Regions from separate parts of the Pseudomonas sp. N-1-13 genome, predicted to be linked through region 1. Evidence: predicted binding sites of a transcription regulator. Region 1 holds the regulator's gene; the other holds the start of a gene.
What was found. Region 1 encodes sigma-54, which starts transcription at its own class of promoters, with help from an activator protein. Its sites were predicted from a motif close to ANTGGCATNNANNTTGCTNT; they were not measured.
Positions count from the first base shown of each region.

Region 2: the regulator sigma-54 is predicted to act here: its motif matches at 3,065-3,084, upstream of AC3I65_RS03575 (pilin).

Region 1 covers NZ_JBYNRI010000001.1:4,914,610-4,922,499, reverse strand. The annotation lists gene rapZ (RNase adapter RapZ) at 1-841, opposite strand, end outside; gene ptsN (PTS IIA-like nitrogen regulatory protein PtsN) at 844-1,308, opposite strand; gene hpf (ribosome hibernation-promoting factor, HPF/YfiA family) at 1,321-1,629, opposite strand; gene AC3I65_RS22090 (RNA polymerase factor sigma-54) at 1,706-3,199, opposite strand; gene lptB (LPS export ABC transporter ATP-binding protein) at 3,363-4,088, opposite strand; gene lptA (lipopolysaccharide transport periplasmic protein LptA) at 4,088-4,636, opposite strand; gene lptC (LPS export ABC transporter periplasmic protein LptC) at 4,623-5,195, opposite strand; gene AC3I65_RS22070 (KdsC family phosphatase) at 5,203-5,727, opposite strand; gene AC3I65_RS22065 (KpsF/GutQ family sugar-phosphate isomerase) at 5,728-6,702, opposite strand; gene AC3I65_RS22060 (ATP-binding cassette domain-containing protein) at 6,978-7,787, shown strand; gene mlaE (lipid asymmetry maintenance ABC transporter permease subunit MlaE) at 7,787-7,890, shown strand, end outside.
Region 2 covers NZ_JBYNRI010000001.1:792,797-800,686, reverse strand. The annotation lists gene AC3I65_RS03590 (DUF748 domain-containing protein) at 1-1,343, shown strand, start outside; gene AC3I65_RS03585 (DUF2845 domain-containing protein) at 1,345-1,641, shown strand; gene AC3I65_RS03580 (BON domain-containing protein) at 1,964-2,317, opposite strand; gene AC3I65_RS03575 (pilin) at 2,598-3,017, opposite strand; gene pilB (type IV-A pilus assembly ATPase PilB) at 3,243-4,943, shown strand; gene AC3I65_RS03565 (type II secretion system F family protein) at 4,946-6,163, shown strand; gene AC3I65_RS03560 (prepilin peptidase) at 6,165-7,034, shown strand; gene coaE (dephospho-CoA kinase) at 7,046-7,669, shown strand; gene yacG (DNA gyrase inhibitor YacG) at 7,666-7,866, shown strand.

The sequences.
Region 1 (7,890 bases):
GGCGAACCTGGACGTTCTTCAGGGACTGTTGCAGGAGCTGACCCAATCGTTCGGTCAGGTAGACGGAGCGGTGATGGCCCCCGGTACAGCCAATGGCAATCGTGACGTAGGCGCGGTTGCTCGCGGCAAAGCGCGGCAGCCATTTGAGCAGGTAGCTGGAGATGTCCTGGTACATTTCCTCGACATCCGGCTGGGCGGCCAGGTAGTCGATCACCGGCTGGTCGAGCCCCGATTGTTCGCGCAGCTCCGGTTTCCAATAAGGATTGGGCAGGCAGCGCACATCGAACACCAGGTCGGCGTCTACCGGCATTCCGCGCTTGAAGCCGAACGACTCCACCAGAAATGCCGTGCCTGGCTCCGGCTGGTTCAGCAGGCGCAGCTTGATGGTGTCGCGCAGTTGATACAGGTTCAGGTGGGTCGTATTGACCTTCAGGTCCGCCAGGTCGGCGATCGGCCCCAGCAGCTGACTCTCGTCATGAATGGCTTCGGCCAGGGAGCGGCTTGCGTTGCTCAGGGGGTGACGCCGACGGGTTTCGGAGAAACGCTTGAGCAGCGTCTCCTCATCGGCATCCAGATACAGCACATCGCACTGGATGTGCCGATTGCGCACTTCCGCGAGCAGCTCCGGGAACCGCGACAGGTGGCTCGGCAGATTGCGTGCATCGATGGAGACCGCCACCAGCGGTTGCGCCAGTTCGGTGTGGATCAGGGCGCGCTCGGCCAGTTCCGGCAGCAGGCCGGCCGGCAGGTTGTCGATGCAGTAGTAGCCGCTGTCCTCAAGCACGTTAAGCGCCGTGCTTTTACCGGAGCCGGAGCGTCCGCTGACAATGATCATGCGCATGTTTAATGACCGTTCTGCTCGTCCAGGACAACCTGATACAAGGCTTCGTTGCTCGGCGCGCTGCGCAATTTCTCGCGCACTTCCTTGCGGTCCAGCATGCTGGCGATCTGGCGCAGCAGCTCAAGGTGCGCATCGGTCGCCGCTTCCGGTACCAGCAGTACAAACAGCAGGTCGACCGGTGCGCCGTCGATGGCGTCGAAATCTATGGGTGCTTCAAGGTGCAGCAACGCACTGATCGGCGCTGTACAGGCCTTGAGGCGGCAATGGGGAATGGCGATACCGTTGCCAAAGCCGGTGGAGCCCAGTTTTTCACGGGCAAACAGGGCCTCGAAGACATCCTGCATTTCCAGATCCGGTACCTCTCGGTGGATCAGGTTGGCAATTTGTTCGAGGGCTTTCTTTTTACTGCCACCCGGCACGTTCACCTGGGAACGGCCGGGGGTCAGGATGGATTCTAGTCGGATCATGGATTAGGGGGGTTAACGACCGGTCGCGCCCTGGAGGAGGCTCTGGGTCTTTTCCTTATGCTTTTTGAGTTGGCGATCCAGCTTGTCGGTCAGCAGGTCAATCGCGGCATACATGTCTTCATGCGCAGCATTGGCAACCACCTCTCCGCCGGGGATATGCAACGTGGCTTCGATTTTCTGCAGCAGCTTCTCGACGTTCATCGTGACTTGCACGTTGGTGATCTTGTCGAAATGCCTCTCCAATCGTTCGAGTTTTTCGCCGATGTATTCGCGAAGAGGTTCGGTCACTTCCAGTTGGTGTCCACTGATGTTGACTTGCATACAGCTTCTCCTTCGTTGCCAGTGCATAAAGCGGCAGGCAGAAATGCCTGCCACTGGAACGCTGTGGCGTGGCCTGTTACATCAACCGCTTGCGTTCGCTCGAAGGTGCGATCCCGAGGGATTCACGGTATTTGGCGACGGTACGGCGGGCCACCTGAATGCCTTGTGCCTCCAGTAAACCAGCGATCTTGCTGTCACTCAACGGCTTTTTCTGATTTTCCGCGGCCACCAGTTTTTTGATGATCGCGCGGATGGCTGTGGACGAGCATTCACCGCCTTCGGAGGTGCTGACGTGGCTGGAGAAAAAGTATTTCAGTTCATAAATGCCCCGGGGGGTATGCATGAATTTCTGGGTGGTCACCCGCGAAATCGTCGACTCGTGCATGCCCACTGCCTCGGCAATGTCGTGCAGGACCAACGGCTTCATGGCTTCGTCGCCGTACTCCAGGAAGCCGCGCTGATGCTCGACGATCTGGGTGGCTACTTTCATCAGGGTTTCGTTGCGGCTTTGCAGGCTCTTGATGAACCAGCGCGCTTCCTGCAACTGGTTGCGCATGAAGGTGTTGTCGGCGCTGGTGTCCGCGCGCTTTACGAAGCCGGCGTACTGGGCGTTGACCCGCAGCTTGGGCACCGATTCCTGGTTCAGTTCCACCAGCCAGCGGTCGTTGTGCTTGCGCACGATCACGTCGGGAACCACGTATTCGGGTTCAGTGGACTCGATCTGCGAGCCTGGGCGCGGGTTGAGGCTCTGGACCAGTTCGATCACCTGGCGCAGTTCATCTTCCTTGAGCTTCATGCGACGCATCAACTGGCTGTAGTCGCGACCGCCCAGCAAGTCGATGTAGTCGGTGACCAGTCGCTTGGCTTCGGCCAGCCAAGGCGTCTTGGCGGGTAACTGACGCAGTTGCAGCAGCAGACACTCGCCCAGGTTGCGAGCACCGATGCCGGCGGGTTCGAACTGCTGGATGCGGTGCAGGACGGCTTCGATTTCGTCCAGCTCAATGTCCAGCTCGGGGTCAAAGGCCTCGAGGATTTCTTCAAGCGTCTCGTCCAGGTAGCCCTGATTGTTGATGCAGTCGATCAGGGTCACGGCAATCAGACGATCGGTATCGGACATCGGCGCCAGGTTCAGTTGCCACAGCAAGTGGCTCTGCAGGCTTTCGCCGGTGGAGGTGCGGGTAGTGAAGTCCCACTCGTCGTCATCGCTGCTGGGCAGGCTGCTGGCGCTGGTCTGGTAGACGTCTTCCCAGGCAGTATCCACGGGCAGATCGTTGGGGATGCGTTCATTCCATTCGCCATCCTCAAGGTTATCCACCGTCGGGGCGGTTTCCTGATAGGACGGTTCCGGGATTTCGGTGTTGGTCTTTTGCTCGACGTTATCGGCCAGCGGATCGGTGTTGTCGAAGTCGTCGCCTTCTTCCTGGCGTTCGAGCATCGGATTGGACTCCAGGGCCTCCTGGATTTCCTGTTGCAGGTCCAGGGTCGACAATTGGAGCAGGCGGATGGCCTGTTGCAGCTGCGGTGTCATCGTCAGCTGCTGGCCCATTCTCAAGACTAGCGATGGTTTCATGGCTGGGGCTTAACACCTTATTCGCCGGCGCACATGCGCCATCCACTACAGGGCGCCGAAGCGCCAAACTTAAGCAAATTATATGCCTGAAACTGAAGTGTTTGCCTAGGGCGTCACGTAATAAAATTAGCGACGCCGAGGTGATTGACCAGACACTTTTCGCTTACAGGCGGAACTCATGGCCCAAATACACTTCCTTGACCAGTTCATTGGCCAGGATGGTCGCGGAGTCGCCTTCGGCAATCAACTGGCCATCATTGACGATATAGGCGGTTTCACAGATATCCAGCGTCTCGCGAACGTTGTGGTCGGTGATCAATACGCCGATGCCCTTGGCCTTGAGATGGTGGATGATCTGCTTGATGTCGCCGACCGAAATCGGGTCCACGCCAGCGAATGGTTCGTCCAGCAGGATGAATTTCGGTGCGGTGGCCAGGGCGCGAGCGATTTCCACGCGGCGCCGTTCGCCACCGGACAGGCTCATGCCCAGGTTGTCGCGGATGTGGCTGATGTGGAATTCCTGCAGCAGGCTTTCCAGTTCCTGGCGGCGACCGGCCTTGTCGAGTTCCTTGCGGGTCTCGAGGATCGCCATGATGTTGTCGGCAACCGACAGTTTACGGAAGATCGACGCTTCTTGCGGCAGATAGCCGATACCGGCCTTCGCCCGGCCATGCATCGGCTGGTGGCTGACGTCCAGGTCGTCGATCAGGACGCGGCCCTGATCGGCCTGAACCAGGCCGACGATCATGTAGAAACAAGTGGTCTTGCCCGCGCCGTTGGGGCCGAGCAGGCCGACGATCTGGCCGCTGTCGATGGACAGGCTGACATCACGCACGACTTGGCGGCTCTTGTAGCTCTTGGCCAGGTGCTGAGCTTTCAGAGTTGCCATTACTGGGCCTTCTGCTCGTCGGTTTTCTTTTTCGGCTGGATGACCATGTCGATCCGTGGACGCTGCTCGGTGACCTTGCTGCCAGTGGCGCGACCGGCGCTGGCCAGCTTCTTGACCGTGTCGTAGACGATTTTCTCGCCCTGGGTGATGTTGTTGTCCTTGTCGACGACCTTGGCGCGATCGATCAGCACCACGCGGTCTTTGGCGGCGTGGTACTGAATGGTTACCCCGTAGCCTTGAACCGGCTTGGTGTCGCCCGCGGTTTGCATCTGCTCGAAGTAGGCCAGATTGCCCACCGAGGTGACGACGTCGATGTCGCCGGACTGGGTGCGGGTGATGGTCACGGTGTTGCCGGTGACCTTCATCGAACCCTGGGTGATGATCACGTCACCTTTATAGGTGGCTACACCGTTCTTGTCGTCCAGTTGGGCGTCGTCGGCCTGGATGCGGATAGGCTGGTCGCGGTCGGTGGGGAGGGCCCAGGCGCTCGCGCTTCCCAGTGCTGCGCCCAGACTGAGCAAAATAGGGAGGGTTTTAGCGAGCTTCATACTGTCCTCTTACGTTCGATAGCAGGTGTATCCTGCTTTCCTTCAAATACGCTTTCATTCCCGTGCCGGTCGACACACCACCGGCGCCGTCGATTCTAACGGGTTGCTCGGTCTGCGCATATTCTCGCTGCGGGAAGACTGTCATACGACTGCTGGTAATGATGGTCGTACGGTTCTTCTCATCGGTCCGGGCGATGCGTACCGAATCAATCAGTTCCACTTCGGTGCCGTCGGGATTGACCTCGGCGCGTTCGCTCTGCACGTGCCACGGAAACTCGGTGCCCCTGAACATGTTCAGGTCTGGCTTGGTGACCAGTGTGATTTCGCTGGCCTTGACGTGGTCGACTTTGTCGGACGTCATTTCATACTGCACTTTGCCATCGGGCAGGTATTGCAGGGTATGCGTGTTGGTCGCATACCAGTCGATATCATTTTCCTGGACCTTGACCGCAGGGCGGTCGAGGAAGCGTTCCGGGCTGATGTTCCAATAGCCGACCGCCGCGAAAATCGCTGCGATGCAGCCGAACACCACGATGGTGCGAATTTTCTTGCTTAGCATAAATGGCTCACAGATACGCGGCGTTGGCCGCCTCGAGGCGGCCTTGGGCGCGCAGGATCAGTTCACAGAATTCACGAGCGGCCCCTTCGCCGCCTCGCGCCGTGGTGATGCCGTGGGCGTGCTCGCGCACGAAGCCGGCCGCGTTTGCCACCGCCATGCCCAGGCCGACCCGACGAATCACCGGCAGGTCCGGCAGGTCGTCACCGAGGTAGGCGACCTGTTCATAGCTTAGGTTGAGTTGCCCCAGAAGCTCGTCCAGCACCACCAGTTTATCTTCTCGTCCCTGATACAGGTGGGGGATGCCGAGATTCTTCGCGCGCCGCTCGACCACTGGCGTCTTGCGGCCACTGATGATGGCGGTCTGCACGCCGGCGGCCATCAGCATCTTGATGCCCTGGCCGTCGAGGGTGTTGAAGGTCTTGAATTCGCTGCCGTCTTCGAGGAAATAAAGGCGGCCGTCGGTCAGGACGCCGTCCACGTCGAACACGGCCAGTTTGATCGCTTTGCCACGTTGCAGCAGGTCTGTGTTCATTTACATGACTCCCGCACGCAGCAAGTCGTGCATGTTCAGGGCGCCCACTGGGCGGTCTTCGTCGTCGACCACCACCAGGGCGCTGATCTTATGGTCTTCCATGATTTTCAAGGCCTCGGCGGCGAGCATCTCGGCGCGGGCAGTCTTGCCGTGGGGGGTCATGACCTGCTCGATGGTCGTACTGTGAATGTCGATCGGGTGGTCCAGGGTGCGACGCAGGTCGCCGTCGGTGAAGATCCCGGCGAGTTTGCCGTCAGTTTCGAGAATGACCGTCATGCCCAGACCCTTGCGGGTCATTTCCATGAGTGCATCCTTGAGCAGCGTGCCGCGTGGCACCTGTGGCAGCTCCTGACCTGCGTGCATCACGTTTTCCACTTTCAACAGCAGGCGACGGCCCAGGGCGCCGCCGGGGTGGGAGAACGCGAAGTCTTCAGCGGTAAACCCCCTGGCTTCCAGCAACGCCACGGCCAGGGCATCACCCATGACCAGGGTGGCGGTGGTGGAAGAGGTCGGCGCCAGGTTCAACGGGCAGGCTTCGTGCTCGACATGAACATTGAGATTGACCTCGGCGGCTTTGGCCAAGGGCGAATCCGGATTGCCAGTGACACTGATCAGTTGGATCCCCAGGCGCTTGATCAACGGCAGCAGGGTGATGATCTCATTGGTGGAGCCAGAGTTGGACAGGGCCAGGATGATGTCTTCCCGAGTGATCATGCCCATGTCACCGTGGCTGGCTTCGGCCGGATGGACAAAAAATGCCGGAGTGCCGGTGCTGGCCAGGGTGGCGGCGATCTTGTTGCCGATGTGTCCCGACTTGCCCATGCCGACCACGACCACCCGACCCTTGCTGGCCAGAATCATCTCGCAGGCACGTACGAAATCAGCGTCGATATGGGGCAGCAAGCCTTGTACGGCTTCGAGCTCGAGGCGGATGGTACGTTGTGCCGATTGAATCAGGTCGCTGGTTTGGTTCATGTCAGAGATCGTATGGCTCGATGAAAAGGCGGCGATTATAGCGGCAATGAACAATTCCCTCACGTTAGTTCGTCATGCTTTGTTCGAGCGATTCACATGACTTGATACAAAGTCTCTTCTTTTAGCTGTATCCGGACTGAACGGGCGCGGGCTTGGGCCTTGGGCGCTTGGGTGTTGCAGTGATATAGTTCGCCGCCGGTTCGGGTGCCCGGCAGTCCGGCGTTTGTCGGTTGGCCAGGGCATTCGGATGTGAGGCTGCATCGCAAGGAGTTTAGATGAGTGCCGACAACGCCTACGCGGTCGAGCTGAAGGGATTGTCCTTCAAGCGAGGGGCGCGCAGCATTTTCAATGACATCGATATCCGCATTCCCCGTGGCAAGGTCACCGGCATCATGGGGCCTTCCGGGTGCGGCAAGACCACGCTGTTGCGGCTGATGGGTGCACAGTTGCGCCCCAGTGCCGGCGAAGTCTGGGTCAATGGGCAGAATCTTCCAAAGCTGTCGCGCAGCGATCTGTTCGATGCGCGCAAGCACATGGGCGTGCTGTTCCAGAGCGGCGCATTGTTCACCGATCTCGACGTGTTCGAGAATGTGGCGTTCCCCTTGCGGGTCCATACCGACCTGCCGGAAGAGATGATTCGCGACATCGTCCTGCTCAAATTGCAGGCGGTCGGGCTGCGGGGTGCCCTGGACTTGATGCCGGACGAACTGTCCGGTGGCATGAAGCGCCGCGTCGCCCTGGCCCGGGCGATTGCCCTTGATCCGAAGATCCTCATGTATGACGAACCCTTCGTCGGCCAGGACCCGATCGCCATGGGCGTGCTGGTGCGCCTGATCCGTCTGCTCAACGATGCGCTGGGTATTACCAGCATTGTGGTATCCCACGACCTGGCCGAAACCGCCAGCATTGCGGACTACATCTACGTGATCGGCGATGGCCAGGTGCTGGGGCAGGGTACGCCCCAGGAATTGAAGGCCTCGGACAGCCCGCGCATTCGTCAATTCATGAAGGGTGATCCGGACGGGCCTGTGGCGTTCCATTTTCCGGCCACGGATTACCGCACCGATCTGCTGGGGAAGCGCTGATGCGCAAGAAATCACTGATAGAAAGAGTTCGCCTGTTTGGTCGTTCCGGCATCGATGTGGTGGCAGTGCTGGGCCGTTCCTCGCTGTTTCTGATGCATGCCCT
Region 2 (7,890 bases), 4.1 Mb from region 1:
AGGTCAACCTGTACCAGCCTTACGCGCGATTCATGATCAACCCAGACCGCACCACCAACGTCGATGACCTGCTGATCCCGCAACCGGCCGACAGTGGTACGAACAACAGCCCGGCAAAACCGGCATCCCAGGAGAAACCGCTGGGCATCCACGTCGGCGGCATTGCCATCAACGATGGCTCGGCCAACTTCGCCGACTTCAGCCTGACGCCGAACTTCGCCACGGCCATCCAGCAGCTCAACGGCCAGATCGGCACCATCGACAGCCGCCAGGCCAAGCCGGCCACCGTGGACATCAACGGCAAGGTCGACCGCTACGCGCCTGTCACCATCAAAGGGGCGCTCAACCCCTTCGACCCGATGGCCAGCCTCGACATCGCCACCAGTTTCAAACGGGTCGAACTGACGACCCTGACACCCTATTCCGGCAAATTCGCCGGCTATCGCATCCGCAAGGGCCGACTCAACCTCGACCTGCACTACCGGATCACCAAAGGCAAGTTGCTGGCCGACAACAAAGTGGTGGTCGAGCAACTGCAGTTGGGGGAAAAGGTCGACAGCCCGGACGCCGTGAGCCTGCCGCTCAAGCTGGCCGTCGCGCTGCTGAAGGATTCCGAAGGCAGGATTTCCATCGAGCTGCCGGTTTCCGGCGACCTCAATGACCCGCAATTCAGCGTGATGCCGATTGTCTGGCAAACCCTGCGCAACCTAGTGGTACGGGCGGCCCAGGCGCCATTCAAACTCATCGGTGGGCTGGTGGCCGGGGGTGCCTCGCAAGACTTGGGCAGCGTGTCATTCGCCCCGGGCTCAAGCGAACTGAACCCGGACAACGAAGGCACGCTGCTCAAGTTGTCCGAAGCCCTCGGTAAACGTCCGGAGTTGCGCCTGGAGATCGAAGGCACCGCCGCCCAAAGCAGCGACGGTCCGCTGCTCGCCGCCCAGCGTCTGGAACGCGAATACCAGTACAACTACTACAAGATGCTGCAGCGCAGAGGCGACAAAGTCCCTGCCAAGGCCTCGCTGCTGGAGGTGCCCGAGGATGAAAAGGCACCGCTGCTCGAAGGCATCTATCGCACCCGTCTCAAGACCCAGCCACCGGTCGAATGGACGCAACTGGATAAAAAGGCGCGCACGGAAAAACTGCGCGAAGGCGTGATCTCGTTCTGGAGTGGCAACGAAGTGCTGTTGCGCCAGCTGGGACAGGAGCGCGCCAGCAGCATCAAGGATTTCCTGGTGGACAAAGGGCAATTGGCCGATGACCGTGTGTATTTCATCGACGCCAGCCTCGGTCAGGCCGAAAGCGACGGGCGCGTGATCACCCCCATGCATCTGGATGCCGAATAAGATGAAACGTCTGTACGGGCTTAGCCTGATCTTGCTGCTCGCCAGCGGCCAGACGTCGGCAGCCGATACATTGCGCTGTGGCAGCCAGTTGATCAGCGTCGGTGACCGCTCCAGCGAAGTCCTGCAAAAATGCGGGCAACCCGCGGCGCGGGATGACCTGGGCTACAAACGCAGCGTCAATCGCCGGGAAGAATACCCGGTGGAAGAATGGACCTACGGCCCCAACAGTGGCATGTACCAGTACCTGCGTTTCGAGGGGAATCGGTTGGTGCAGATCACCAGCAAGCGGGGGCGCTGAGCGGTTCTGTCATTCAGTTGAGATGGCGTGGGATGTGCTGCCGCCAATCGCGAGCAGGCTCCCTCCCACATTCGAACGCATCTTGCCGAAGAAGCTCGTCCACTGTGGGAGCGAGCCTGCTCGCGAAATCGGCCAGTCGATTTCCCAGATGGGTCCCTGAATACTTTTCCATTGCGCAATAGAACAGGCCCCCGGCACGAATGCCGGGGGCCTGTAATGGCCACTTCCGTGTGGCCTTCGCATGAACTCCAAAGCAACGGCAAACGTATGTCTCAGCCCGCTTGCCGTGCCTTCTCCCGGTCCAGGCGAGAAGCCTTGAGTCTTACTCGGATTTCAGGCCGTCAGCCGAAACGTCTCGGACGCCTTTGATTTTCTTGGTAATCGCCACGGCGGTGTCTTTTTGCGCGTCGGTCAGGACAGTAGTCGACGACAGCGACACTACGCCTTTATTGGTTTCTACCTTGATATCGGAACCTGGGATGCCTTTTTCAGTGACCAGATCGGCTTTGACCTTGGTGGTGATCCAGGTATCAGAAACATCTTCTTTGGCTTCTGTCACTTCACCAGCAGCCAGCATCATCGGAGCCTGAGTTGCTTGAGTGGTCTCGGCGAAAGCGCTAGCCATGGTCAGAGTCAGGGCGGTGGCAGCTGCGGCAGTGATAGCGAACTTCTTCATACGAGTAACTCCTGTTTTTCTCAAAAACTGCCGGAGGTGTTTCCCGGCAGGGTTATCAGGAGTAGTGCGAAGGCTGTGCCAGTTTTCACGAATTAATTAATTCTTTTAAAATCAACCAGTTAAGCGAAACGGCAATTTTCACAATCATGCAAAATGCATGGCCTGCTGATTTGGGACATGCAAGTTGCGGCTTTTTCGGCGCTCCCTAAGTTTATGAATTGTTGAGGTTTTCCTGGGCAAGGGGAAAAGCCCCTCGCCACCGGCTCAACCAGACCCAAAATCAGGGTGCAGCGGCCCCCGTGCAACCAGCGGGCAAGAATTCCTGGACGGCCGTCGAAGCGCAGGTCCAGACACCGGCTGCTGAACGGGAAAGGGTGATTGCCTTGCCGAGAACGGGAGCTGGCGCATTCAGCAGGGTGCATGCAATGGTTCCGGTTCCGTCCGCTGCAGTACCTGAAGCGGTCAGGGTGCAATTGCTGGTGGGCGATGTTCCGCCGATGTTGGCTAACGTCGGGTTGGTTCCCTGGTTCATGACGTCCTCGAACGGCACCTTCAACGCGGAGACTTCCGCCAGCCCCGCCGTAGCTTTCGCCCGCGCTTGATACTTGGAATACTGCGGCAACGCAAACGTCGCCAGGATGCCGATGATCGCCACAACGATCAGCAACTCGATCAAGGTAAAACCGTTTTGCTTATTCATAGATAATCTCCAAAGCATGAGGTGGAGTCTCATGACCTGAGGAGGCCATTGCATGGCATGTGCCAACCCTGTCGCGCCCGCAGGCAAGGGACTTCGACCCGCAGCGCCCCTATGTCCTACCCCAACAAGCGCACTATCTGACGTTTTTTGTCACTGCGCCCCGCTGGTTTGGTCTGGATGCTTGACTAGGCTATAAGTCATGAACTGTCCGCGTCCGGGATTCCCATGAATGACATCGCCTTAAGCGGTCTGGCCAAGCAATTGGTGCTGGCCGAACTGATCACCGAGCAAAGTGCGCAGCAGGCGTACCAACAAGCCCAAAGCAGTCGCATGCCCCTGGTCAGTTACCTGGTGCAGAACAAACTGGTCCAGAGTCGCCAGGTGGCGGAAATTGCCTCGGAGCATTTCGGCGTGGCCCTGCTGGACCTCAACAGCCTGGACAAGGAAACCCAACCCACCGGCCTTGTCAGCGAAAAACTGGTGCGCCAGCACCACGCCCTGCCGCTGTGGCGGCGTGGCAACAAGCTGTTCGTGGGCATCTCCGACCCCACCAATCACCAGGCCATCAATGACATTCAGTTCAGCACCGGCTTGACCACCGAAGCCATTCTGGTGGAGGACGACAAGCTCAGCGACGCCATCGAAAAGTTTTTCGAATCCACCAGCACCGGCCTGGAAGGCATGGGCGATGTCGACCTCGACGGCCTGGACATCGAGTCGATCGATGATCACAAGCAAGACTCCATCGCCGGCCAGGACACCGACGATGCGCCGGTGGTGCGGTTCGTCAACAAGATGCTGCTGGACGCGATCAAGGGCGGCTCCTCCGACCTGCACTTTGAACCCTATGAAAAAATCTACCGGGTGCGGGTGCGTACCGACGGCATGCTGCGAGAGGTGGCCCGCCCGCCGATCCAGTTGGCCACCCGCATCGCCGCGCGCCTGAAGGTAATGGCCAGCCTTGATATTTCCGAGCGGCGCAAACCCCAGGACGGGCGCCTGAAAATGCGCCTGTCGAAAAACAAGTCCATCGACTTCCGGGTCAACACCCTGCCGACGCTCTGGGGTGAAAAAGTGGTGATCCGGATCCTCGACCCCTCCAGCGCGCAGATGGGTATCGATGCCCTGGGCTACGAGCCGGACCAGAAAGAGCTGTACATGGCGGCGCTCAAACAACCACAAGGGTTGATTCTGGTGACCGGGCCCACCGGCTCTGGCAAAACCGTGTCGCTCTATACCGGGCTCAATATCCTCAACACTGTGGACATCAATATTTCCACCGCTGAGGATCCGGTGGAAATCAACATGGAAGGCATCAACCAGGTCAACGTGAATCCGCGCCAGGGTCTGGATTTCGCCCAGGCCCTGCGCTCGTTCCTGCGCCAGGACCCGGACGTGATCATGGTGGGCGAGATCCGCGACCTGGAAACCGCCGAAATCGCCATCAAGGCCGCCCAGACCGGACACATGGTGCTCTCCACCCTGCACACCAACAGCGCCGCCGAAACCCTGATCCGCCTGCACAACATGGGCATTCCCGGCTTCAACATCGCCACGGCGGTCCACCTGATCATCGCCCAGCGACTGGCGCGCAAGCTGTGCCCGCATTGCAAAAGGGCCATCGAGATTCCCGAGGAAACCCTGCTCAAGGAAGGCTTCCCCCGGGAACGCATCGGCTCGTTCACGATCTATGAGCCGGTCGGTTGCGAACAGTGCAACAACGGCTACAAGGGGCGCGTGGGGGTTTACGAAGTGGTCAGGAATACGCCCGAGCTGCAACGGCTGATCATGGCCGAGGGCAACTCGTTGGAAATCGACCTGCAAATGCGCAAGGACGGTTTTAATGACCTGCGCGCCTCGGGACTGCTCAAAGTGATGCAAGGCATCACCAGCCTCGAAGAAATCAACCGGGTCACCAAGGATTGAACATGGCGGTCAAGGCAATAAAAACCGACGTTTACACGTGGGAAGGCAAAGACCGCAAAGGCACGAAAATGACCGGCGAACTGACTGGGCAGAGCCCGGCCCTGGTCAAGGCCCAGTTGCGCAAACAAGGCATCAACCCAGGCAAGGTTCGCAAGAAGTCCACCTCGATATTCAGCAAGGGCAAGCGTATCAAGCCATTGGATATCGCCCTGTTCACTCGTCAGATGGCGACCATGCTCAAGGCCGGCGTGCCCTTGTTGCAGGCGTTCGACATCATTGGCGAAGGCTTCGACAACGCCAACATGCGCAAGCTGGTGGACGAGGTGAAACAGGAAGTCGCCGCCGGCAACAGCTTCGCCGCGTCGTTGCGCAAGAGCCCGCAATACTTCGACGAACTGTACTGCAACCTGGTGGACGCCGGTGAACAGGCCGGCGCCCTGGATACGCTGCTGGAGCGCGTCGCGACCTACAAGGAAAAAAGCGAAGCCCTCAAGGCCAAGATCAAGAAGGCCATGACCTACCCGGCGGCCGTGGTGCTCGTCGCCGCCGTGGTCACGGGTATTCTGCTGGTCAAGGTGGTGCCGCAGTTCGAATCGGTATTCTCCGGGTTCGGCGCCCAACTGCCGGCCTTCACGGTGATGGTCATCGGCCTGTCGGAGTTCATGCAGCAGTGGTGGTGGATGCTGCTGGGCGGCGCGGTGGCGGCGTTCTTCGGTGTCAAACATGCACTCAAGCGCTCCCAGGGCTTGCGTGACTGGCGCGATAAATGGCTGCTCAAACTGCCGCTGATCGGCACCCTGATGTACAAATCCGCCGTGGCCCGCTACGCCCGGACCCTGTCCACGACATTCGCGGCCGGCGTGCCGCTGGTGGAAGCCCTGGACTCGGTATCAGGCGCCACCGGTAACGTGGTGTTCAAACGCGCGGTACAACGCATCCGGCAGGATGTCTCGACCGGCATGCAATTGAATTTTTCCATGCGTGCTTCAGGCATATTCCCGAACATGGCGATCCAGATGACCGCCATCGGCGAGGAGTCCGGCGCGCTGGACGACATGCTCGACAAAGTGGCGAGCTTTTATGAAGCCGAGGTGGACAATCTGGTGGACAATCTCACCAGCCTGATGGAACCGTTCATCATGGTGGTCCTGGGGGTGGTCGTCGGCGGCCTGGTGGTTGCCATGTACCTGCCCATCTTTCAACTCGGCTCTGCGATCTGACATGCCCCTGACCGAATTTTTCGCGCTGTATCCCCTGGCCTTTGTGCTCGCCGCTTTACTGCTCGGACTGATCATCGGCAGTTTCCTCAACGTCCTAGTGTGGCGCCTGCCCAAGATGCTCTCGCGCGAATGGCGGCTGCAAGCCCATGACTTGCTGGGCCTGCCCGCCGAAGCCCCTGGCCCGGTCTACAACCTGATGCTGCCGCATTCCCAGTGCCCGCACTGCGGCCACCGCATCCGGGCCTGGGAAAACATTCCGCTATTGAGTTACCTGGCATTGCGCGGTCGTTGCTCCAGTTGTGCCGCGCCCATCGGCCGGCGCTATCCCCTGACCGAACTGGCCTGCGGCATCCTGTCGGCGTTCGTCGCCTGGTATTTCGGCTTTGGCTGGCAGGCCGCAATGGTGATGGTGCTGACCTGGGGCCTACTGGGCATGAGCCTGATCGATGCCGAGCACCAATTGTTGCCCGACACCCTGGTGCTGCCATTGTTGTGGCTGGGCTTGATCGTCAACAGCTTCGGCTTGTTCGTCCCCTTGAATCAGGCGATGTGGGGCGCCGTGGCCGGCTATCTGGCGCTGTGGTCGGTGTTCTGGGTGTTCAAATTGATCACTGGCAAGGAAGGCATGGGCTACGGGGATTTCAAGCTGCTGGCGATGCTGGGCGCCTGGGGCGGCTGGCAGATCCTGCCGCTGACGTTGCTGTTGTCATCGCTGGTGGGCGCCGTTATCGGGGTCATTGTGCTGCGCCTGCGTGATGCTCCGACATCGACGCAAATCCCCTTTGGGCCCTATCTGGCCATTGCCGGCTGGATTGCCTTGCTCTGGGGTGGTCAAATAACCGACTTCTATTGGCAGTCTGTCGGTTCCTAATGTCGATTTTAATGAATAGCCCCGCAGAAAAACCCTGGATTCTCGGCCTGACTGGCGGTATCGGCAGCGGCAAAAGCGCGGCGGCCCAGCACTTTATCGACCTGGGCGTACACGTCGTCGACGCCGATCACGCGGCGCGCTGGGTGGTCGAACCCGGACGCCCGGCGCTGGCCAAGATCGCCGAACATTTTGGCCCCGGCGTATTGCAGGCCGACGGCACACTGGACCGAGCGGCCCTGCGCCAACTGATTTTCGAAGATGCCGAGCAACGCCGCTGGCTCGAGGCGCTGCTACATCCGTTGATCGCCGAGGAAATCGCTCATCATCTGGCCCAGGCACAATCACCCTATGCGATTCTGGTGTCGCCGCTGTTGATCGAGTCCGGCCAGTACGCCATGACCCAGCGGATCCTGGTGATCGATGTGCCGGAACAACTACAGATCGAACGCACCTTGCAGCGCGACAAGACCAGCGAGCAACAGGTCCAGGCGATCCTCAAGGCCCAGTCCAGCCGTCAGGATCGCTTGAGCCATGCCGACGACGTGGTGGTCAATGACCGCGACCTCGCCTGGCTGCACAGCGAGGTCGAGCGCCTGCATCACTTTTACCTTACTTTGCGTGGAGGCCAGTCATGAGCCAAACCCCAACCGTTGATTGCCCAACCTGTGGCGCCCCTGTGGAATGGAGCCCGGAAAACACCTTCCGGCCCTTCTGCTCCGACCGCTGCAAACTGATCGACCTGGGCGCCTGGGCGTCGGAAGAACACAAGATCCCGGTCAGCCCCGATGCCGAGGACGACCTGTTCAGCGAAGAGTTCGAGCCTCGCCACTAGGGAGCCATGAGTTTCCCCACCGCG